DNA from 2 places in the Streptomyces johnsoniae genome. Region 1 is predicted to be linked to the other one. Evidence: riboswitches for the same ligand, from Rfam matches in the RefSeq annotation. Region 1 holds a riboswitch; the other holds the start of a gene.
The links. Region 1 has a riboswitch for ZMP and ZTP ahead of RM779_RS18325 (glycine hydroxymethyltransferase). Riboswitches for the same ligand answer to the same signal wherever they lie in the genome.
Positions count from the first base shown of each region.

Region 2: it holds a riboswitch for ZMP and ZTP, as region 1 does, so the genes downstream of both, RM779_RS29130 (tetrahydrofolate dehydrogenase/cyclohydrolase catalytic domain-containing protein) here and RM779_RS18325 (glycine hydroxymethyltransferase) in region 1, are expected to answer to the same signal.

Region 1 covers NZ_JAVREV010000009.1:294,956-306,404, reverse strand. The annotation lists gene RM779_RS18350 (cytochrome P450) at 1-335, shown strand, start outside; gene RM779_RS18345 (cytochrome P450) at 615-1,757, shown strand; gene RM779_RS18340 (enoyl-CoA hydratase/isomerase family protein) at 1,754-2,539, shown strand; gene RM779_RS18335 (dodecin) at 2,570-2,809, opposite strand; gene RM779_RS18330 (glycoside hydrolase family 43 protein) at 2,965-4,059, shown strand; ZMP/ZTP riboswitch at 4,078-4,169, shown strand; gene RM779_RS18325 (glycine hydroxymethyltransferase) at 4,191-5,639, shown strand; gene RM779_RS18320 (endonuclease V) at 5,642-6,325, shown strand; gene RM779_RS18315 (aminotransferase class V-fold PLP-dependent enzyme) at 6,349-7,410, opposite strand; gene RM779_RS18310 (SAM-dependent methyltransferase) at 7,624-8,430, shown strand; gene RM779_RS18305 (DUF1996 domain-containing protein) at 8,587-9,615, shown strand; gene RM779_RS18300 (hypothetical protein) at 9,895-10,242, shown strand; gene RM779_RS18295 (hypothetical protein) at 10,244-10,510, shown strand; gene RM779_RS18290 (nitroreductase/quinone reductase family protein) at 11,094-11,449, shown strand, end outside.
Region 2 covers NZ_JAVREV010000021.1:36,787-48,235, reverse strand. The annotation lists gene RM779_RS29175 (alpha-1,4-glucan--maltose-1-phosphate maltosyltransferase) at 1-254, shown strand, start outside; gene treS (maltose alpha-D-glucosyltransferase) at 251-1,990, shown strand; gene RM779_RS29165 (maltokinase N-terminal cap-like domain-containing protein) at 1,987-3,489, shown strand; gene RM779_RS29160 (ScbR family autoregulator-binding transcription factor) at 3,443-4,108, opposite strand; gene RM779_RS29155 (ScbR family autoregulator-binding transcription factor) at 4,393-5,412, opposite strand; gene RM779_RS29150 (IS701 family transposase) at 5,831-7,018, opposite strand; gene RM779_RS29145 (GNAT family N-acetyltransferase) at 7,757-8,284, opposite strand; gene RM779_RS29140 (M23 family metallopeptidase) at 8,721-9,386, shown strand; gene RM779_RS29135 (hypothetical protein) at 9,541-10,185, opposite strand; ZMP/ZTP riboswitch at 10,343-10,431, shown strand; partial or broken gene RM779_RS29130 (tetrahydrofolate dehydrogenase/cyclohydrolase catalytic domain-containing protein) at 10,454-10,912, shown strand; partial or broken gene RM779_RS29125 (bifunctional 5,10-methylene-tetrahydrofolate dehydrogenase/5,10-methylene-tetrahydrofolate cyclohydrolase) at 11,104-11,449, shown strand, end outside.

The DNA of each region.
Region 1 (11,449 bases):
TGCTCAGCAAGCGCGCCCACCTCGCCTGGGGGGCGGGCCCGCACGCGTGCCCGATCAAGGAGTCCGCCTCCCTGATCGCGACCGGAGCCATCGAGCGGCTTCTCAACGAGGTGCCGGACATCGAACTGGCCGTGCCCGCCGAGAGCCTGGAGTGGCGCCCGGGGGTCTTCCACCGCGCGCTGAGCGCGCTCCCCGCGCGCTTCACTCCGGTCCAGCGGCCCACCACCCCCGCGACCGCCGCGGACCGGGGGCCTACGGTGGGTTCCGGCCAGGCCAGGGGCCGTGCGGAGCGCAAGGGCTGGTGGAGTTCCTTCCTCAACTGGTGGCGCGTGTGACGCTCCGTGTGACACAGTTAACGGGGGCATACCCCCACGGCATATGTGTGAAAAACGGATTACGGGGGTAATGGTGCCGGAGGTCGCATCGACTGCCAGACCGCGCGTCGGATGACGGGCAGTCATGTGACCCACCCGGCGGGCCTCAAAGGAGTATTCGTGGAACTTGCTGAAGGAATCACGGCGATCGATCCACGTTCCATTGTCTCCCAAGTATCGCGTCTACGCGCGTCGCGGGGACAGGCTGACCCCTATCCCATTTACAGCGAATTCAGGTCCATGGGAGATGTCGTTCCCGCACCCTGGGGGGCGCATTTCCTGACCAGCTACGAGGTGTGCGACCAGGTCCTGCGCAGCAAGACCTGGGCCGCGCTCGATGACGACTGGCGCGCACGTCAGCAGGCCGGCAGCCGCTGGCAGGCGCCCGCGTCCCGAGAGTTGGGACACGTTCTCCAGGGGCTCAACCCACCGGAGCACACGCGTCACAGGCGCTCCGTGGGCAACATATTCGACCGCAATACACTCACCCGGCTGCGCGGTCCGGTGACCGACATAGTCAACCGCCTTCTCGACAACCTCACCGACCACATGCGTGACGGTGAGGCCGACTTCTCCGCCCTGGTCAGCGAAGAACTGACGATCGCGGCAATGGGTCACTGGCTCGGAATACCGAACGAAGATCATGCGACGGTCCGTTCATTCAGCCACGCCCATCTCTACGCGCAGGAATTGCTGCCCTCACCCAGCCAGATGGCCGCGGCCGACGCCGGCGCCGTTGGCATGCGCGACTACTTCACCGGCCTGGTCCGCGACCGCCGTGCCCACCTGGGCGACGATGTGCTGTCCGGCTGGATTCGTACGTGGGACGAGCTGGAGCCCGACCGTGAACGGGCCGACGAGGCCGTCTACTTCCTCGCCATGTTCATCGTGGGCGCCGCGCTGGAGACCACCTCCATGCTGCTGAACAACCTGGTGGTGCTCCTCGACCAGCACCCCCGCCAGCGGAACTGGCTCCGCGAGCACCCCGAGGAAGTCCCGCGCGCCGTCGAGGAGATCCTGCGCTACGACCCGCCGGTGCACGTCACCACGCGCGTCGCCGGCGAGGACACCGTCCTGGCCGGCGTCCCCTTCCGGGCCGACGAGCTGGTGCACGTCATGATCGCCTCCGCCAACCGCGACCCGGCCAACGTGTCCGACCCCGACGTCTTCGACATCCGCCGCACCGGCCGCAGCCTGAGCCATCTGGCGTTCGGCGGCGGCGTTCACTACTGCATCGGTGCGGGGCTGGCCCGGCTGCAGGCCCAGGTGTTGCTCGACGCGCTCCTGCGGCGGTTCCCCTCGCTGCGCGTCAGCTCCCCGCCGCAGTGGGAGCCACGCGTGGCGTTCCGCCGCCTGGCCGCTCTGCACGTCGTCGACCGATGAGACCCGGCGCGGGGACGCACCCCGAGTTCCGCAGTCTCCTCGTCAGCCGGGACGGCCACGTCGTGCAGGTGCGGCTCAACACCCCGGAGTCGGGCAACGCCGTCACCGAGGAGTTGCTGGCCGAGCTGCTCACCGTGCTGACCGCGGTCCGCGACGACCCGGGTATCCGCGTGCTGGTCCTGTCCGGCGCGGGCGCCGACTTCTCCCTCGGCGGCGACCTGGGCGAGTACGACGCCCTCATGGCCCAGGACCCCACCGGCGGACGCATCACCGCCCTGGGCGCCAAGGCCCGCGACGTGTGCGACGCGCTCGCGGGCAGCAGCGCGGTCACCATCGCCCGGCTGCACGGGCGGGTGGTCGGTGCCGGGCTGGCGCTCTCGCTGTTCTGCGACCTGCGCGCCGGCACGGACACCACCCGCTTCCGCATGCCGGAGCTGGCGGTCGGCCTGCCGATCGCCTGGGGCGGGGCCCTGCCCCGGCTGGTGCAGGAGGCGGGCGCCGCCCGCGTCCGTGAGCTGCTGCTCCTGGGCAGCAGCTTCGACGCCGCCGCCGCCTGGCAGATGTCGATACTCCACCGGGTTGCCGCCGAGCACGAGCTTGACGGCGTGATCCAGGAGTGGATCAGGCCCCTGGTGCGGCGCTCGCCGGTGGCGCTGCGCGTCACCAAGTCCGTGCTCAACTCCTACGCCGCCGCCTCGCGCATCGCGGACGCCTCGATCCTGGAGGGCGATCTGCTCGCCGCCGCGCTCGGGGCGCGTCGGCACGAGCGCGGCGGCGGCTGAGGGAGCGGGCGGCCGGGGGGGCGGGGCGGCTCAGCCGCCCGCGCCGTCCCCGTCGCCCTCGCCCGCCTCCAGGCGGAAGCCGACCTTCAGCCCCACCTGGAAGTGCTCGACACCGCCGTCCACGATGTGCCCGCGGATCTGCGTCACCTCGAACCAGTCCAGCTGGCGGAGCGTCTGGGCGGCCCGGTCGATCCCCTTGCGGATCGCGTCGTCCAGCCCTTCGTGTGAGGACCCGACGATCTCGGTCACCCGGTAGATGTGCTCGCTCATGTTCGCCTCCCGGCGTACCTGCGCTCGGTTTTCTCCGGTTACCACCGTGCATCAGGGGCGGCCGTTCCGCATGCGCACGGGGGTTGACCCTGCGGCGGACACCGTGGAATCGTTCCTGCGGGCCGGTTTGAACGATTCAAAGTGGAGGGGTGCCCATGACCCCCGTCGGACGCAGAACGGTCATCGGAGCCGCGGGCGCCGCCGCGGCGGCAGCCGCCGCAGGGCCCGGCGCAACGGCGGCGGCCGCCGCCGCGGACACCGCGCCGGCCGGCCCGCCACCGCCCCGCGGCCTGCGGCTGCCCGAGCTGTGGGCGCACGACCCGTTCATCGTGGCCCACCGCCGCCACGGCCACTACTTCCTCTACCTGCGCAACCGCCCCGAGGCCACCGGCATCCCCGGCACCGGCACGCTGCTGTACCGCAGCCGCGACCTCGTCACCTGGCAGGGCCCCTGGTCCGTCTTCACCGTCCCCGACGGCGCCTGGGCGGCCGACGGCGGCTGGGCCCCCGAGGTCCACCACCACGCGGGCAAGTGGTACCTCTTCCTCACGCTGCACGACGAGGAGCAGACCCTGGCCGAGCCGCCGGACGTGCTGATCCGCACCTACCGGCGCGGCACCTCCGTCGCGGTCGCCGACTCCCCCTACGGTCCGTTCCGGCTCCTGGACCCCGGGCGTCCGCACACCCCCGACACGTTCATGAGCCTGGACGGGACCCTCTTCGTCGAGGACGGCGAACCCTGGCTGGTCTACGCCCACGAGTGGATTCAGCGCCTCGACGGCACCATGGAGGCCATCCGCCTCCGCCCCGACCTGAGCGGAACCACCGGCGAGCCCGTCCACCTCTTCCGCGCCTCCGGCGCCCCCTGGCTGGAGACGCGGCTGGCCACCGACGAGGCGGCCCTGCCGCCCTACGTCACCGACGGCCCCCAGCTGTTCCGCAGCCGCACCGGCGACCTGCTGATGCTGTGGTCCACCTACCTCGGCCCGGCCGGCACCCAGGGCTACGTGCAGACCCAGGCCCGTTCCCGCTCCGGCACGCTCGCCGGCCCCTGGGACCTGCTCCCCGTCCTGGTCGGGGACAACGCGGGCCACGGCATGCCGTTCCGCACCTTCGAAGGCACCCTCATGCTGGTCCTGCACCGCCCCTTCGGCTCCCCCGACAGCCGCGCCAAGCTCTACGAGCTGCACGACGCCGGCGACCGCTTCACGCTCGGCCGCCGCAGGAAGGATCTGGACGGCGGCGACTGAACGGGCGGTGCTACCCTCGCACGGGGCCGTGACTGGCGCGTCTGGATGGGAAGAACCATCGGGGAGCGGTCCTTCCTAGCGACGTGAAGCCGTGCGCCTGGGCTTTCGCGACGACACGTCAAGGAGGCCCCGTGAGCGCAGAACCCGCCCGCACCACCGAGTCCACCGCCTTCCGCAGTGGGCTCGAAGTGATCCGCGGCATCGAACCCCGCATCGCCGACGCCATTACGAACGAGATCGACGACCAGCGCGCCTCACTGAAGCTCATCGCCAGCGAGAACTACGCATCCCCCGCGGTCCTCCTCACCATGGGGAACTGGCTCAGCGACAAGTACGCCGAGGGCACGGTCGGCCGCCGCTTCTACGCCGGCTGCCGCAATGTCGACACCGTCGAGTCGGTCGCCGCCGAGCACGCCCGCGAGCTGTTCGGCGCCCGCCACGCCTACGTCCAGCCGCACTCCGGTATCGACGCCAACCTCGTCGCGTTCTGGGCCGTCCTCGCCCAGCGCGTGGAGAGCCCGGCGCTGGAGCGGGCCGGCGCCCGCCAGGTCAACGACCTCTCCGAGGAGGACTGGGCCGCGCTCCGCCGCGACCTGGGCGACCAGCGGATGCTGGGCATGTCCCTGGACGCCGGCGGCCACCTGACGCACGGCTTCCGGCCCAATATCTCCGGCAAGATGTTCCACCAGCGCAGCTACGGCACCGACCCGGAGACCGGCCTCGTCGACTACGACGCCCTGCGGGCCGCCGCCCGCGAGTTCCGGCCGCTCATCCTCATCGCCGGCTACTCCGCCTACCCCCGGCTGATCAACTTCCGGATCATGCGGGAGATCGCCGACGAGGTCGGCGCCACGCTCATGGTCGACATGGCCCACTTCGCGGGACTCGTCGCGGGCAAGGTCCTCACCGGCGACTTCGACCCGGTGCCGCACGCCCAGATCGTCACCACCACCACCCACAAGTCGCTGCGCGGTCCGCGCGGCGGCATGGTGCTGTGCGACGACTCCCTCGCCGACCAGGTCGACCGCGGCTGCCCCATGGTGCTGGGCGGCCCGCTCCCGCACGTCATGGCCGCCAAGGCCGTCGCGCTCGCCGAGGCCAGGCAGCCGGCGTTCCGCGACTACGCCCGGCGCGTCGTCGACAATTCCCGCGCCCTCGCCGAGGGCCTGATGCGGCGCGGCGCGCGCCTGGTCACCGGCGGCTCCGACAACCACCTGGCGCTCATCGACGTCTCCGGCTACGGGCTCACCGGGCGTCAGGCCGAGGCCGCGCTGCTCGACTCCGGCATCGTCACCAACCGCAACGCCATCCCGCAGGACCCCAACGGCGCCTGGTACACCTCCGGCATCCGCATCGGCACCCCCGCACTGACCACGCGCGGACTCGGCACCGCCGAGATGGACGAGGTGGCCGCCCTCATCGACACCGTGCTGTCCCGCACCACACCCGGCACGACCAAGAGCGGCAAGCCCTCCAAGGCCGCGCACGTGCTGGAGGACGGCATCGCCAAGCAGGTCGCGGAGCGCGCCGCCGACCTGCTCGCCAAGCACCCGCTCTACCCGGGGATCGACCTCAGCTGACCATGCCCCGGCACCACCCGCACACCACCCCGGCCGACGCGGCGGAGGCGGAGGCCGTCCAGCTCCGCCTGCGCCGCCGGGTCCGCCTGGACGACTCGGGCCCCGCGCCCGGCGCCCCGGGAACGGTCGTCGGCGTGGACGTGGCCTACGACGACGGCCGCGGCATCGTCGCCGCCGCGGCCGTCGCCCTGGACGCCGTCACCCTGGCCGTCGTCGAGGAGGCCACGGCCGTGGGGCGGGTGACGTTCCCCTACGTTCCCGGGCTGCTCGCGTTCCGCGAACTGCCGGCCGTGCTGGACGCGCTCGACCGGCTGCGGCACACGCCGGGACTCGTCGTCTGCGACGGGTACGGCATCGCCCACCCCCGCCGGTTCGGCCTGGCCAGCCACCTCGGCGTGCTCACCGGCCTGCCGGCCATCGGCGTCGCGAAAAACCCGTTCGTCTTCCGCCACGAGCCGCCCGCCCCGCACCGCGGTGCCCACACGCCGCTGCTCGACGGGACGGAGGAGGTCGGCCGCGCCCTGCGCACCCGGGACGGCGTCAAGCCCGTCTTCGTCTCACCCGGCCACCGCACCACGTGCGCGTCGGCCTGCGCCCACACCCTGCACCTGACCGGCGCCTACCGCCTCCCGGAAACCACCCGGCGCGCCGACCGTCTCTGCCGCGAGGCGCTGCGCGCCGCCTGACCCGGCCCGTCAGCCGCGGCCCGTCAGCCGCGCGCCGTGCCCGCCGCCGATGCCAGCACATCGAGCGCGCGGTCGACGTCCTGCTCCGTGTTGTACAGATGGAACGCCGCGCGCAGCAGCCCGCCCCTGACGGCCATGCGGACGCCCGCGTCCGTCAGCGCCCGCGCCGCCCCGCCGAGCCCGGGCACCGACACCACCGCCGAATCGGCCGGCACCGGCGGGAAGCCCAGTGCGGCGACGCCGCCGCGGAAGCGGCGGGCCAGCCGCAGATCATGCGCCCCGATCTCCGCCGCGTCCAGCCCCGCCAACAGCTCCAGGGAACGTGCCCCGGCCACCCAGGACAGGAACGCCGGGCTCTCGTCGAACCGCCTGGCGCTGCGCGCCGGCCGCGTCACCGGCCCGTACGTGCTGTTCCACGGCTCCTCGCCCGCCACCCAGCCCGCGTGCAGCGGCGTCAGCCCGCCGCCGTCCGCGGGCACCGTGAGGAACGAGACGCCCCGCGGGCACATCAGCCACTTGTAGCCCGCGCACACGGTGAAGTCGAAGTCCGCGGCCGACACGGGGTACCAGCCGGCCGCCTGCGTGAGGTCCACCAGCGTCCGCGCCCCGTGCCGCCGCGCCGCCGCGCCGATCGCGGGCAGATCGGCGATCCGCCCGTCCAGCGACTGCACCGCGGACACCGCCACCAGCGCGGTGCCCGCCCGGACCGCCTCGGCCAGTGCCGTCAGCGGCACCGTGCGCAGCCGCGCCCCGCACTGCGCGAACGGCGTCACCAGTGAGCTGAACTCCTGCTCGGCACACAGCACTTCGGCCCCCGGCGGCAGCGCACCCGCCACCAGGGCCACATGCAGCGACACGGCGGCACCGACGGCCACCCGCTCGGGTGGCACACCGACGAGGCGGCCGAACGCCGACCGCGCGCCGCGCACGTCCTCGAAGTAGGCGGCCACGTCCACCCGGCCCTCGGCGATCTCCGCGGCGGCATCCCGCAGGGCGGCCACCGCGCTCGCCGGAAGCAGCCCGTGCGCGGCGGTGTTCAGATACGTCGTCGTCGGCGCGAACTCGCCGCCCACCGTTGTGTCCACGCGTCTCCCGTCCCGTATCGCCCGCTGCTGCCATCGCCCGCTGCCCGCTGCCCGCTGCCCGCTGCCCGCTGCCCGTGCCGCCGTCCGTGCCGCGGCCCGCCCTCCGCATTCTGCCCCGCCGCGGCGGCCGGGACCCCCGCAGCGGCCGGTAGGCCCGGCGGGCGGCGTGAGACGATGCCCACCCCCGCCCGCCCCGCGGTTCGCAGGAGAGCCATGACCGACCGGCGGCGGCGGCCCGCCATCGACGCCTCGGGGCCGCACTCGGCGCGCATCTGGAACTACTGGCTGGGCGGCAAGGACCACTACGAGGCCGACCGGGCCATGGGCGACCAGATCATGAAGTACTTCCCCGAGATCGTGGAGAACGCCCGCGGGAACAGGTACTTCCTGTGCCGTGCCGTCGTACACCTCTGCGGCGCGGCCGGCATACGCCAGTTCCTCGATATCGGCACCGGCCTCCCCACCGAGGACAACACCCACGAGCTGGCCCAGCGAATGGCCCCCGAGTCGCGGATCGTCTACGTCGACAACGACCCGCTGGTCCTCGCGCACGCCCGCGCCCTGCTGACCAGCACGCCCGAGGGCGCGACGGACTACCTGGACGCCGACGTGGGCGATCCGGCGGGCATTCCGGCGCAGGCGGCGAAGACGCCGGACTTCTCCCGGCCGGTGGCACTGATGCTGCTGGGCATCATGCAGTTCGTGGAGGACACCGACGAGGCGGGCCGGATCGTCGCCGCACTGCTGGACGCGCTGCCCGCGGGCAGTTACCTGGCTCTGTCCCACCCCACGAACGCGGTCCGCGGCGCGCGGATGGACGCCGCGGTGAAGCAGTGGAACGAGGGCGGCGGTTCACCGCGGCTGACCCTGCGGACGCCCGCGGAGGTGGCCGGGTTCTTCGACGGGCTCGACGTGCTGCCGCCGGGCATCGTCTCCACCGCCGAGTGGCGGCCCGAACCGCTGGACGTCGGCCCCTCGGGTCCGATCGACGATTTCGGCGGGGTCGCCCGCAAGGGCTGACTCTCCTTCGCGGTGCGCGGCCGCGCCCTCGAAGGAGCCACCCGGCTCCGGATCGGTTCCGGGATTCACCGTGTATTGACACCTTCTCGCTGGCGCCGCAACACTGCGAACACCGGTGGGAGAGCGCTCTCCCACCGTTCCGACACGGAGGTTCGCATGGTACGCAGATCAGCCCTGCTGTCGGGGTCCCTCGTGACGGCCGCGTTCGCACTCGTGGCCGCCGGTTTCGGTGCGATGGGCGCCGCCGCCGCACCCGCGGACGCCGGCGGGCACGCCCAGCACCACGCCGTGGCGATGGAGCCCCCGCCGGGGGAGTGGGTCCCGGTGGACGAACCCGTCGCGGGCATCCCCCCGCTGGAGAACCCGCCGTTCGCCGAGCACCGCGAGTTCCAGGCCAACTGCTCGGTCAGCCACACCGCGCCCGACGACCCGATCGTCTACCCGGGGCAGCCGGGCGCCTCGCACGACCACACGTTCATGGGGAACGACACCACCGACGCGCACAGCACGGTGGAGTCCCTGGCCGGCGGCGCCACCAGTTGCAAGGTGCCGGCCGACCTGTCCGCCTACTGGATGCCGACCATGTACAACGGCGACGAGGAGGTCCGCCCGATCGGCGACCAGGTCATCTACTACAAGTCCGGCATCAGGGACCAGACCACGGTGCGGCCCTTCCCCACCGGCCTGCGCTACGTGGTCGGCAGCCCCATGCAGTCGGAGGAGGAGTTCATCGAGGCGACCGTTCAGGGCTGGGAGTGCGGCGACTCCTACGACAACTCCGACATCCCGGCTCAGTGCCCCGCGGGGAGCCAGCTCAACGTCCGTTTCCAGGCACCCAGTTGCTGGGACGGGCGGCATCTTGACTCGCCCGATCACCAGGCGCACATGGCCTACCCCGTGGTGGAGAACGGCGCGGACGTGTGCCCGGCCGGCCACCCGGTCGCCGTTCCGATGATCGAGTTCAAGATGGCCTTCCCGGTGGACGGGGACATGTCCGAGGTCCGGCTGGCCAGCGGGGCCGGCTACTCCTTCCACTACGACTTCTTCAACGCCTGGGACGAGGCGACCCTCGCCCGCATGGTCGAGCACTGCATCAACGGCGGGCTCCAGTGCGACGCCCGCGGCTACGACCAGTTCCACCCCGAGGCCGGGGCGGCGCTGAACGAGGACTACGAACTGCCCTAGCGCGAGAGCGTTTTCCCGGAGCCCGGCCGGTCGCCGGACGACGTCGGTGTCGATGCCGGTGCCGGTGCCGGTGCCGGTGTCGACGTTCGCGGGCTGGTGTGCGCGTCGAGGCCGACTGGTCCGACGGCAACGCCGCCCACCACTCACGGCGCACCGCGGAGAATCCGTCGGTCGCCCCTGATCCGGCCGTCGCCCCCTCTCACCCGAACGGGCGGGAGGGGGGCGACGTGCCGCGCCGCCACGGCGTAGCGTGGCGGAAGTGCCGAAGGGAGGGCAGACGTGAACGACACCGCACGCGCGACCTGGGTCACCTACATCCGGGACGAGCGCGTCGAGTTGCCGGCCACGATCGACGGCATCAGAGCCGCGTTGCCCGGTGACGCGGAGCGCGCGGCGTTCGACATGGAGGTGTCCCGTACGCCGGGCCAGGACCTGCACCGCGTCCTCGCACGCTGGTCACTGGCCACCCGCCCGGACGCGGCCGAGGCGAACGACGAGATTGTCGAGCGGCTGCGCGCCGGTGATTTCTCCGGTCTGGTCTTCCCCTACGAGGTCGCCGAGGACACCGACGAGGACACCGACGAGGACCGCGAAGCGGACAAGAAAGAGGAAGAGGGTGCCGGGTAGGTTGGCCTACCGTCTCGCGTACGCCGGGCAGGCCGAGTCCGCTCGGCGGCAGATGGCGGCGCACCGGCGGCGGCAGTTCGACGCCGAGATGGGGCGCACGATCGGCCGCGCGCCGTACGCGCACAGTTCCACGCCCATCAAAGGGGAGCGCGACTACCGCGAGGCGACCGTCGCGGGCGCCATCGTCGTGTACTACGTGAGCGCGGGGGTGCTGACCCTGACCGCGGTCCAGCTCATTGCCGCGGAAATGCATCCGACGCAGGATTGAGCGCGGGGGCGCACCATCTCTCCACCTCACCTCATCTGGTTGGGCCGGGTCGCGCCATCTCGACGCGACCCCCAGCCGCGCCGGTGCGGCAGACGACTCCGGCCCAGCCACCACTGATGAGGTGTGGCACGTACAGGTTTACGGGGCGCCGGGGGCCGCGGGAAGGCCGGGCACCGAGCTGGTGTACCGCCCCGGTTCGCGGGGCAGGAAAGGACGTTGCCGCGATGCGCCGGTCCGGCTAAGGTGAAACGCGTGACTGCCGGGTCGGCCTTTGGCCAGAAGCGAGTAGGGTTCCCGGCCTCCGCGTGACCGCGCGGCGGGCCCGAGGCCCGCCTGTTCGCATCATTCCGCGGATTCCGTGTTCCTTCCGCATTCCACGTTTCTTCTTCTCCTGCCGGGCGCGGGAAGGCGCATGCCGCAACCCTGCCGGTAGTTCTCCCACCTCTTCTTCCCGCACCGGCCGCGCCGGGTCCGCGGCGTGCTTCCATGCCTTTTCCCCGTCGGTGCGGTATCGCTCCGCGGCAGTTCCGTGCTGCCCGCGACCTCTCTGTTCCGCATGCCTGAAAACGAAAGAACGGCACGTATGCCCATAGATTTCAACCGGCAGATCATCGATGAATTCCGCGCCAACGGAGGGCGCGTCGGAGGCCCGTTCGAGGGCGGCAGGCTCATCCTGCTGACCACGACGGGAGCCCGGTCGGGGGGCCGGCACACGACACCGCTCGGCTACCTGCCCGACGGGGGCGAACGGCTGCTGGTGATCGCCTCGGCCAACGGCTCGCCCCGCCACCCGGACTGGTACCACAATCTGCTGGCCGAGCCGCGCGTCACGGTCGAGGACGGCGTCTTCACCTACGAGGCGGAGGCCACCGTGCTGCGGGGCGCGGAACGCGACGAGATCTTCGCCCGCGCCGCCGAGGCCGACCCCGGCTGGGCGGA
Region 2 (11,449 bases), on a different contig from region 1:
ACGCGCTGCTCGCCTACGTCAAGACCGACCCGGCGACCGGCGACGCCGTGCTGTGCGTCGTCACCCTCAACCCGTTCGGCGCCGAGGAGGGAACGGTGCGCGGCGCGCCCGCCGCGTTCGGCGCCGCGGACCGGCCGCTGGTGCTGCGCGACGAGGCCACCGGCGAACTCGTGCCCTGGGACGGGGCCACGCGGGTCCGCATCGATCCGGCGCGGGCCGTGGCCCGGCTGCTGACGAAGGAGCTGCCGCGATGAGCAGGCGCATCGCCCCCGGGGTCATCGTCGAGCCCGCCTCCGAGGCGTTCGGCACGGCCCGCGCGCTGCCGGTTGAGCCCGATTGGTTCAAGCGGGCCGTCTTCTACGAGGTGCTGGTCCGCTCGTTCTACGACTCCGACGCCGACGGCACCGGCGACATGAAGGGCCTGGCGGAGAAGCTGGACTACCTGCGCTGGCTCGGCGTCGACTGCCTGTGGCTGCCGCCGTTCTACGCCTCGCCGCTGCGCGACGGCGGCTACGACATCAGCGACTACCGCGCGGTGCTGCCGGAGTTCGGCACCATCGACGACTTCGTCGGCCTGGTCGACGCCGCGCACGCCCGCGGCATCCGCGTCATCACCGACCTGGTGATGAACCACACCTCCGACGCGCACCCCTGGTTCCAGGAGTCCCGCCGGCACCCGGAAGGCCCGTACGGGGACTTCTACATGTGGGCCGACGACGACACCGGGTACCCGGACGCGCGCATCATCTTCGTCGACACCGAGACGTCGAACTGGACGTACGACCCGGTCCGCGGTCAGTACTACTGGCACCGGTTCTTCTCCCACCAGCCCGACCTGAACTACGAGAACCCGCGCGTGCAGGACGCGATGCTGGACGCGCTGCGCTTCTGGCTCGACCTCGGCATCGACGGCTTCCGCCTGGACGCGGTGCCCTACCTGTTCGCGCAGGAGGGCACCAACTGCGAGAACCTGCCGCGGACCCACGCGTTCCTCAAGGGCGTCCGGAAGATCGTGGACGCCGAGTACCCGGGGCGCGTTCTGCTGGCCGAGGCCAACCAGTGGCCGGCCGACGCCGTCGAGTACTTCGGCGACCCGGCGCAGGGCGGCGACGAGTGCCATATGGCGTTCCACTTCCCGCTGATGCCGCGGATCTTCATGGCGCTGCGGCAGGAGGACCGCACCCCGGTCTCGGAGATCGTCGCCCGCACCCCCGGCATCCCCGAGCACTGCCAGTGGGGCATCTTCCTGCGCAACCACGACGAGCTGACCCTCGAAATGGTCACCGACGAGGAACGCGCCTACATGTACGAGGAGTTCGCGCCCGAGCCGCGGATGCGGGCCAATATCGGCATCCGCCGGCGCCTCGCGCCGCTGCTCGACAACGACCGCAGGCAGCTGGAGCTGGTCACCTCGCTGCTGCTGTCGCTGCCGGGCTCGCCGATCCTCTACTACGGCGACGAGATCGGCATGGGCGACAACATATGGCTCGCCGACCGGGACGCGGTGCGCACCCCGATGCAGTGGACGCCGGACCGGAACGCGGGCTTCTCCGCGGCCGACCCCGGCCGGCTGGACCTGCCGGTGATCATGGACCCGGTCTTCGGGCACCCCGCGGTGAACGTCGAGGCGCAGCTGCGCTCCCCGGCCTCGCTGCTCCAGTGGACCCGGCGGATGCTGACCATCCGCAGGCGGCACCCGGCGTTCGGACTCGGGACCTTCCGTGAGGTGGAGACCTCCAACCCGGCCGTGCTCGCCTTCATCCGCCACTACCGGGGCCCCGACGGCTCCCACGACCAGGTGCTGTGCGTGAACAACTTCTCGCGCATGCCGCAGCCGGTCTCCCTCTCCCTGCCGGACGCGGCGGGCGCCGGGCTGGTCGAACTGACCGGCGCCGTGACGTTCCCCGCCCTCGGCTCCGCCCCCTACCAGCTGACGCTCCCGGGACACGGCGTCTACTGGTTCGGCGTCGAAAGGCCGGAACAGCCGTGACGCACGCCCCACTTGACCCGACCGACGTGCTGCGCTCGCCCGAGGTCCGCGCCGCCCTGGCCGCATGGCTGCCGCGGCAGCGCTGGTTCGCCGCGGCCGGCGGGCGCCTGCCGCGGCCCGCGGTCGTGCGCACCCACACGTTCCACCGCGCGGGCGGCACGGCCGGGGTGATCGCGCTGGTGCGCGACGAGGCGACGGCCGGCCGCGCGGGCGGCGACTACCAGGTGCCGCTCGGCGTCGGACCCGCGGACGCGGCGCCGCCCGGCGCCGCGGTGATCGCGCGGCCGGGCGGCACCGCCGTGTGGGACGCACTCGCGGACGCCTCGCTCGTCGGCGTGCTGATCGCGCACGTCGCCGCCGGGCACGAACGCGACGGGCTGCGCTTCCGCGCCGAACCCCCAGGGTTCCGCCCGCCGCGGCCCGCGGCGCCGGTGCGCCCGCCGGGCGCCGAGCAGACCAACACCTCGGTGGTGGTGGACGAGCGGTACATCCTGAAGGTCTTCCGGCGCGTACTGCCGGGCCCCAACCCGGACCTGGTGCTGCACCGCATGCTGCGGGACGCGGGCTCGCCGCACGTCACGCCGCTGCTCGGCGCCGTGGAGTCCGAAGGACCTGACGGGCCGGGCGGCGCGCCCGCCACCCTGGCCACGGTGCAGACCTACCTGCCGCGGGCCGCCGACGGCTGGGAGCTGGCGCTGGCCGGTGCGGGCGCGGGCGCCGGTGCGGGCGCCGGTGCGGGTGCGGGCGCGGGTGCAGGCGCGGGTGCGGGCGCCGGGGACTTCACCGCGGAGGCCCGCAGGCTCGGGGAAGCCGTCGCCGCGGTCCACCGCGACCTGGCCGCCGCCGGCGGGGTGACGCCGCTCGGCGCCGCGGACTACGCGGCGCTGGCCGCCTCGTTCCTCCGGCGGCTGGACGCGGCGCTTGCCGCGGCGCCGCGGCTGGCCCGGCACGCGCCGGGCCTGCGCGCGGCGTTCGCGGCAGTCGCGGACCTGGACCCGGCGGCCGGGCGGACCGCGCACCTCGTGCACGGCGACCTGCACCTGGGCCAGACGCTGCGCACGGCGGACGGCTGGCTGCTGATCGACTTCGAGGGCGAGCCGCTGGCCGCGTCCCACGGCGAGAGCGGCGCCGCCCACTCCCCGCTGCGGGACGTCGCCGGGATGCTGCGTTCCTTCGACTACGCCGCGCACCACGGCCTCACCGGCGCCGCGGCGGACACCCCCGCGGGTCCGCGGCGCCGCGCCGCGGCCCTGCGGTGGGCCGAACGCAGCGCGGACGCCTTCTGGCGCGGGTACGCGCGGGCCGCGGGCCGCGAACCGGCCGAGGACGCGGCGCTGTTGCGGGCCTACGAGCTGGACAAGGCGGTGTACGAGGTGCTGTACGAGACGCGGTACCGGCCGGCGTGGGCGTGGATTCCCCTCCAGTTCCTCAGGCGCGCGCTGCCCGCCCGCGTCAGCACAGCGCGTCGCCGCAACAGTGGCTCGCGGAGGTCCCGTTGACCATGGCGATGACATCGGCGCTGCCGTGGGGGCGCAGCCGCGGCAGGACGGACTCCTGGACCATGCCGGGGAGCGCGACCCGCCACCAGGTGGTGAGCCGCTCCACTAGATCGGCGCGGTCGCAGGCGACCGCCGACAGTAACTGCACCCCCGTGAAGGAGCCGATGATCATGTAGGCCAGGTCCTCGGGGCTGGCGCCGGGACGCAGCTCCCCGTGGTCCTTCGCCAGCATCAGCTGGCTGCGGCACAGTTCCGTCCACCAGTGGTACATCCCCGGGTCGGACTCGCCGAGCACGCCCTGCTCGACGGTCAGCCGCACGCCGGCCCGCAGCAGCGTGTTGGTGGCGAAGGACCGCGCCACCCCGTGCGTGATGTCGATGACCGTCTGCGCGTGGAGGCCCGTGTTGGTGAGCATGACCGAACGCCGCTGCTCCGCCATGACGCTGCGGGCCAGGGCCTCCTTGGAGTCGAAGTGGAAGTAGAGAGCGCCCTTGGTGACGCCCGCGGCTCGGAGAATGTCCGTGATGCTGGCCGACGCGTACCCGTGTTCGTCGAAGACGGCCGCGGCGGCTTCGATCACACGGCGCCTGGTGCGCAACGCCCGCTGCTGGGTGGCCAAACGAACCTCCTGGTGGTGAGCCGCAACACGCCGCGGCCCGCGAAAGCCGCGTGCTGGCCGGGGCCTTGCCGTGAGCGAGTCGGTCACGTCCAAAACAAACCGTTTGGTGCGTACTTTAACGGGGGCGTTTGGGTGCTCACGGTGATCTGTTACGGGACCGGAACCCGGGACGCGCCTTCTGGCCGGATGGTCAGGCTTGTCCCGCGCCACGGCGGCGCGGCGGCACGCGCCCCGCGCTCCGCCGGTGGGCGGAGCGCGGGAGCGGCGGGCGCGCGGCCGGGCGGTTACCCGGCCGAGGCGACGTCCGGCACGGCACCGGCGGCCGGCCGCGGGGAGACCGGTTGCGGCGGAACGGGCGGCCGCGGCAAACGAGGCGAGTCCGGCACACGGACCGACCCCGGCTCGCGAGCCGACTCCGGGTCACAAACCGGCTCCGTTGCACGGCTCGGCTCCGGCTCGCGGACCGACCCGGGGTCACGGGCCGAATCCGGCTCGCGGACCGACCCGGGGTCACGGACCGACCCCGGGTGGCGGGCCAGCTCCGGGTCACGGACCGACTCCGATGCACGGACCGAGTCCGGGTCGCGAGCCGACCCCGGCACACGGACCGACCCCGGGTCACGGGCCGAGTCCGGGGCGCGGGCCGAGTCCGGGTCACGGGCCGGCTCCGGGGCGCGGGCCGGCTTCTCGGTCGGTGCCGCGGTGAGGCGGTACGGCCGCGGGTCGGCGGCCAGGGTCGGCAGCAGCATGCGCCAGATCGAGGTGAGCCGGTCTTCGAGCCCCGGCCCCTCGGCCACCCGCTCGGCGAGCAGTTGGGCGCCGATGACCGCGGCGACGATGGCCTCCGCCGCGGCGTCGCAGTCCACTCCGGCCCGCAGCTCGCGATCGGCGAGCGCACGGGCGAGGTAGCCGCGCACCATGACGACGCAGGAACGCTCCGGCGCGCCCCACGGGCCGTCGAACACGCCCACCTCACGACGCAGGCGCACCCCCGCGTGGGCGGCGGTGCTGCCGTGCAGCAGCCGGGCCACCGCGTAGGAGAAGTCGATGAGCCCCTGGAGCCCCCGCGGCCCCAGCTCCTTGGCGCGTGCCGCAAGAGCGGCCCACGCCACCGCCTCCTCCTCCAGGACGACCTCGGCGACCTGCTGTTTCGACGTGAAGTGGAAGTACAGCGCCCCCTTGGTCACACCCGCGGCCCGAAGGATGTCCGTGAGGGCCGTTCCGTCGTACCCCTGCCGGCCGAACACCTCGGCCGCCGCGTCCAGGATCGCTCGTCGCGTCCTGCGGGCCCTCGTCTGCTGCACTCCCGCCCCTCCTCGGAAAGAAACCGCCGTGCTGTGCGCCCTCGCCCCTTGCATATCACGAAGCGGAGGGACTCAATCCGGCTCGCCCGGCAGGGAATTGGCGGCCGGACGGCATCCGCCGCGCCGCGCGTGCCCCGGACCGCCGGTGGGCGTGGCCGGTGCCTGCGCCTTCACTTCATGTTTGGCTGTATTCGAAAAGTGACGATGCGACGGAAGAACACAGGATGTCGCGAAGCCCGTCACCTTATTCACGCGAGGCACATCCATTCACTCCTGTCGCGGCCCGCGTCCCCTACGCGGTCCGCAGCGCACTCCGGAAGCAGGCGGTGTCCGCCGGCAGCGCGATCTCCCCAGATCGCGTCGGCGGGCACAGAAGGCGGAGGCGGAGGTGTCATGGCCGACACGTGCACTCCTGCTGTCAATTGCACGAACACAGTGCCGAATCATGGCCCCAGCCGATTTTGTCGAACGCGTATGCGGCGGAAACCATGGTCATGTGGTGGTGCCACCCGCGGAACGAGCGCCCCTCGAAGTCCCGCAGGCCGAACCTGTCCTCCAGCTTCTGCATGTCCTCCTTGCTCCGCAGCGACAGCCGGGCCAGGGACATCACCGAGTCAACACGGTGATCGGCCAGGTTGGTGATCCAGAAGCGGGCCGGGCGGCCCAGGGGGAAGATCTCGCTCAGCAGGCGCACCACCCGCGGCGGCGTATGGCGGCCACCTGCGTGGATGCGCACCAGCGAGGAGACGACGCGGCTGCGGCGGGCCTCCGCCTTGACGGGGGCGAGCACGCTGCTGCGCTGCGCGCCCGGGTACTGCACGTAGTCGCGGACGGCCACCACCTTTCCGGTCGCGCCCCGCAAAGCCGGGCGGCGGCTCGAAACGGCACTCAGGTGCGCACCGCCGAGCACCTTCATCGATCCGTCGACTTCGAGGGCGAACGTGAACCCGCGGTCCATCAGCGTCGTGATGAAGTCGTCCGCGTGCCTGAGGTGCCTGATATCGGCGATGACGGGCGCGCGGGCGAGCCCCCACTCCGTGTCCATCTCGCTCACCATGTCGATCGACTCCCGCCATTCCGGCTGCGCTCCCACTCCATCCGGGATATAGGCCGACTTCCTCAACTTCATGTTGTCTCCCCATCTTCGGGGAAGCAGAATCCGCCAATTCACCGGAATGCTTCCCGAACTGTTGGCGAGAAAGGCTCCCACGCCGATCTGGCAATTCAGCGTGCGCCCCGCCTCGGGCAGGAACTGACGTTCCACGCCCACCGATCTGTCTCCTCGCTTGGGTATGGCCGTACGCGCCAGCACCCAGGCCATCGGCCGCTCCGCGGCCTGGATGTGACGCGCCAGTAGGGCCCGGACGGGCTCCCACTCCCACGGACTCTGATTGATGAACTGTTGCAGGGACTGATGCGCCGGAATGGACAGTATGCTATCGGCGATCTTGCGGACGGTTTTCTTTCCCTCGACCAGAAGCAGCCCACGGAGGTACACCTCCGCCCACCGCCGCTGGTCTACCCGCGGCATGGGACTGAAGACTCCATCGGCGAATGACGCGACCGCGTCAGGGATGATTCTCGGGACGATGGTGCTCGCATACATGGACTCCAAACCTCCCGGCCAGCACGTCTCGTTTTGGCGACGGTCTCATGTTTCCTTATGGCATAGGGTGACGCGCAAGTTGAACCTGACGTAGTTGCGATACGACCACGGTTAATGCGGAAGATGCGGTTCACGAGGCAATCAATGACGCACTGGGCAGGGCGAATGACCGCACGCACCGTTGCGAAATAAAACCGCATGCGGGTCCAAAACTTTATTGGCCTTTACCGAGACCTTTACCTGCACCAAGGGGAGCCGGGCCGCTTCTCCCAGATTGGCTGGATACGGCCCTGGCGGGCCGCCTGGCGGCCTGCTCCCCGCACCCGGCCGCGGTCGGCGCCACCGACACAGGAAACGCGCACGACCGGCACGACCTGCACCTTCGGGAAACGCCACCGTGACCCCACGCGCACCACCGCCGCCCCACGGGCAGCGTCCGCGCCCGCGCGGCCGCCCGCGCCCCACGGGAAACCCCCACCGACCCGGCGCGCGAGGGCCGTTGACGCTCTCCTCGCCATATGCCCGTTGCGGCACGGGCCGCCAAAAAAACCGTCCGGTATGCACATTCCCGCCGCGCGGACCCCGATGGCTCACCGGCGGCACACCCCCGCCGCCGCCCGCCACGGAACCTGCATTACACCACCAACCAGGAGGCCACGGCAGTGGGCACCGCCCCGGCAACCCGCAGCCCCCGGCGAACGGGACACCCCCACCCACCGGTTCCCGTCGCCGCGGCTGTCAGCCGAGCCGTTTCGCCATGGACTGCTCCCCGGCCACCCCGGCGGCCCCGGCCACCCCGGCGGCCCCGGCCACCCCGGTCGCCCCGGTCGCCCCGGTCGGCAGCGGCCGGCCCGTCGGGAGGAAGCCGTTGTGTCGGTAGAAGGCGATGGCCCCCACGTTCCCGGGGAGTACGGACAGCCGCAGTGACGTGGCCCCCGACTCCAGGGCCCAGGTCTCGACCGCCGCCAGCAGCCGGCCCCCGACGCCCCGGCCCCGGGCCGCGCGTCCGACCCACACCGACCTCAGCTCGCACACGTCGTCCCTCAGCGGCACCCCCCTGATCATGCCGACGGCGCGGCCGTCCAGCACGGCAACGACGTTGCGCGACCCGGGCAGGGCCAGGCGGGCGCGCCACTGCTCCGCCCCGCCCCGCGGCCAGTCCGCGAGCCGCGCGGTGAACGCGTGCGGGGCATCGGCGAGCGCGGCAAGGCGCGCCTCCCGCCACAGCGGCCAGTCCGACTCGGTCACCACTCTCAAGAACACCATGCCGGGATCATGCCGGGATTCCGCGCCATGTGCCCGCCTTTCCCCGCACCCCCCGAGTGGTGCTCGTCACAGGGAAATCGGTGACCACGACCCAGCTTCGTAGACACGGTAATGACAAAGGTCCCGGGACCTTTGTCACCCGGCTCGGGAATTACGGTCCGACCGCGCGGGACCCCTGCGGGACGGACACCGCCGCCTCCCTCATAGGCGCAGGTCATGACGGGAGAACGCGGGGGGACGCGGGGACCTGCGGCCCCCGTCGCCCCCGGCCGCGCGGCACCGGAACAATGAACGCTATTCCGCCGGTCCCGCACTTTCCCCCGCTACGCCCCAGCTTCGTAAAAGGGCCTCTTGAACCCCTCCGAGCCGCCGTTTATCAATGAACGTGTCCGGCCGTTTCCGGCGGATATCCCAGACTTTGCGAGGTAGTTCTCCCATGCCGAACACCACCACGCTCCGCACCGTGAAGAACCTCCGTCCGCGCTCCAGGACCGGCGTCGCCATAGCCGCCGGACTGTGCGCCTCGGTGGCCGTGACCGGCGCCTCGGTGGCGGCAGGCGACGGCGGCGGCGAGCCCACCCAGGTCTTCGCCCCCGCGACCGCGACCCAGCTTGCCGACGCCACCGGCGCGCAGGCCGACACCCAGCAGGCCGCGGCCGAGAAGGCCGAGGAGCTGGAGAAGACCTGGACCTCGCCGATCGAGGGCGACTACACCCTGTCCGCGACCTACGGCAACAGCGGTGACCGCTGGGCGAGCGGCCACAGCGGCCAGGACTTCGCCGTCGACACCGGCACCCCGGTCCACGCGGCCCACAGCGGCACCGTCGTGAAGGCGGGCGGCAACGGCGCCGGCGACGGCCCCGCCTACGGCAACGCCGTCGTGATCAAGCACGACGACGACACCTTCACCCAGTACGCGCACCTCTCCGAGGTCGACGTGAAGGCGGGGCAGAAGGTCTCGACGAACGACGAGATCGGCCTGTCCGGCAACACCGGTAACAGCAGTGGCCCCCACCTGCACTTCGAGATCCGCACCACGGCCGACTACGGCTCCGCCGTCGACCCCGTGGCCTTCCTGGCGAAGCAGGACCTGAAGCTCTGACCCCCGGGCCGCGCCCCCGCGCCCCCGCGCCCCGGCCCACCCACGGCGCCCTCCCCGCACCGAGCGGGGAGGGCGCCTTCGTGCCCGGCCGGCCCCCGTACCCGGCCGCCCCCGTGACCGGCCGCCGCCCCCGTGCCGGCCGCCGGTCCCGCCGTCAGCGGCTCAGCGCGAGCCCGTGGTCCGCCGCGAAGATGCGGCGGCACGAACCGTCGCAGAAGACGTGCCGGACCCCCTCGTGCTCCAGCGTGAGCACCGTCTCCGCCGCGTCGACCACCATGCCGCACACCGGGTCGAGCGCCATGCCGGGCGGCAGCTCCTGCTCCGTTCCCTGCCGCCCGGTCCGGTAGTCGCGGGTGACGTGCTCCACCAGCTCCTGGCTGCCCAGGGACCGCCCGAAAAGCCCGATGCCGCCCTCCGAGACGCCCACCAGCTGGACGGTGACGTGCGGCTCTTCCCGCACTCGCCCCGGGTCGCGCCCCGCCGCCTCCTCCGTGGCGGCGATGGCGTCCGTCAGCGGGCCGACGACGTGCGGCGCCATGTCCTTGCGCCACGGAGCGGGAACGGTCAACCGCACCAGGTAGCGCGGCGCGTCTGCCGGATCGGCCGCCGGTCGGTCCCCCAGCACCCAGCCCGCGGGCTCGTGCACCAGCACCTGCGTCAGCCGCCGCTGCGCGTCGAGCACCGCCCGCGCGTGGCTGCCGTCCTCCACCATCAGCGCGTCGATCATGCGACGCCCCAGCTCCTGCTTCTCCCGGCCGTCCAGCACCCCCGGCGGAACGTACACGTCGATGAGCAACATCCGGTCCTCCTCGCCTCTCCTCGACTGCCGCCCCACCAGGCTGCCCCCGCGGCCGACCGCGGGCGTCCTGCGGAGGGCGGACTCCCCTCGGGCCCGTACTCCCCGGGCAGTACCCCGGGCCCGTACTCCCCGGGCAGTAACGGCCGCCGGTACCCTGGAGCCGGGCCGTGACTGGCGCCTTCAGGTGGAGCACCACCGGGAAGCGGCCCGGCGATTCCGCCACTGCCGTGCGCCTGGGCACCCCACGACGACCGTGCAGGAGTGGCCCATGTCCGCAGCCCCCACCGCCCGTCTCATGACCGGCACCCACATCGCCCGGGACCTGGTCGAGCGGAGCGCCGCCGCCGCGGCCGACTTCGCCCGCGGCACCGGCCGGGCTCCGTGCCTGGCCACGGTGCTGGTCGGCGAGGACCCCGCCTCGGTGACCTACGTCCGCATGAAGCGCAACCGGTGCGCGAAGGCCGGGATCGACTCCCGCCTCGTCGCGCTGCCCGCGGCCACCACGACCGCGGAGCTGGTGGACACCCTCACCGGCCTGTCCGAGGACCCCGGCGTCGACGGAATCCTGCTCCAGCACCCCGTCGGCCCGCACATCGACGAACGGGCCGCGTTCGAGGCGATCGCCCCGCACAAGGACGTGGACGGCGTCACGACGCGGTCCTTCGCCGCCATGGCCTTCGGCCTGCCCGGATTCCTGTCCGCGACCCCGGGCGGCATCATGCGGCTCAGGCCCTGTCCTGCCGATCTTGCCGGGCCCGCGACGCCGGCTACGGCACCTCGCTGCGTTGTCGCATCACGCAAGTACGGCCAAGTACGAGCTGTGATACTCCGCCTTGCGATGCACCGCATCTGGGGGCACCTCCCGGACGGAGTCTGGGGGAGCCGCGGGCTGATCCGACAAGATCGACAGGACAGGACCTGGACGCGTACGAGGTCGACCCGGCCGGGCGGCACGCCGTCGTCGTCGGCCGCAGCGCGATCCTCGGCAAGCCAGTCGGGATGCTACTGCTCCAGCGGAACGCCACCGTCACGTACTGTCACTCCCGCACCGAGGACCTGGCGGCGGCCGTGCGCCGGGCCGACATCCTGGTGGCCGCCGTCGGCCGGCCCCGTTTCATCCGCGGCGAGGACGTGAAGCCCGGCGCCGTCGTCATCGACGCCGGTTACAACCCGGGCAACGTCGGCGACGTCGACTTCGAGTCGGCGGCGGCGCGCGCCGGTCTCATCACCCCCGTGCCCGGCGGCGTCGGTCCCATGACCATCG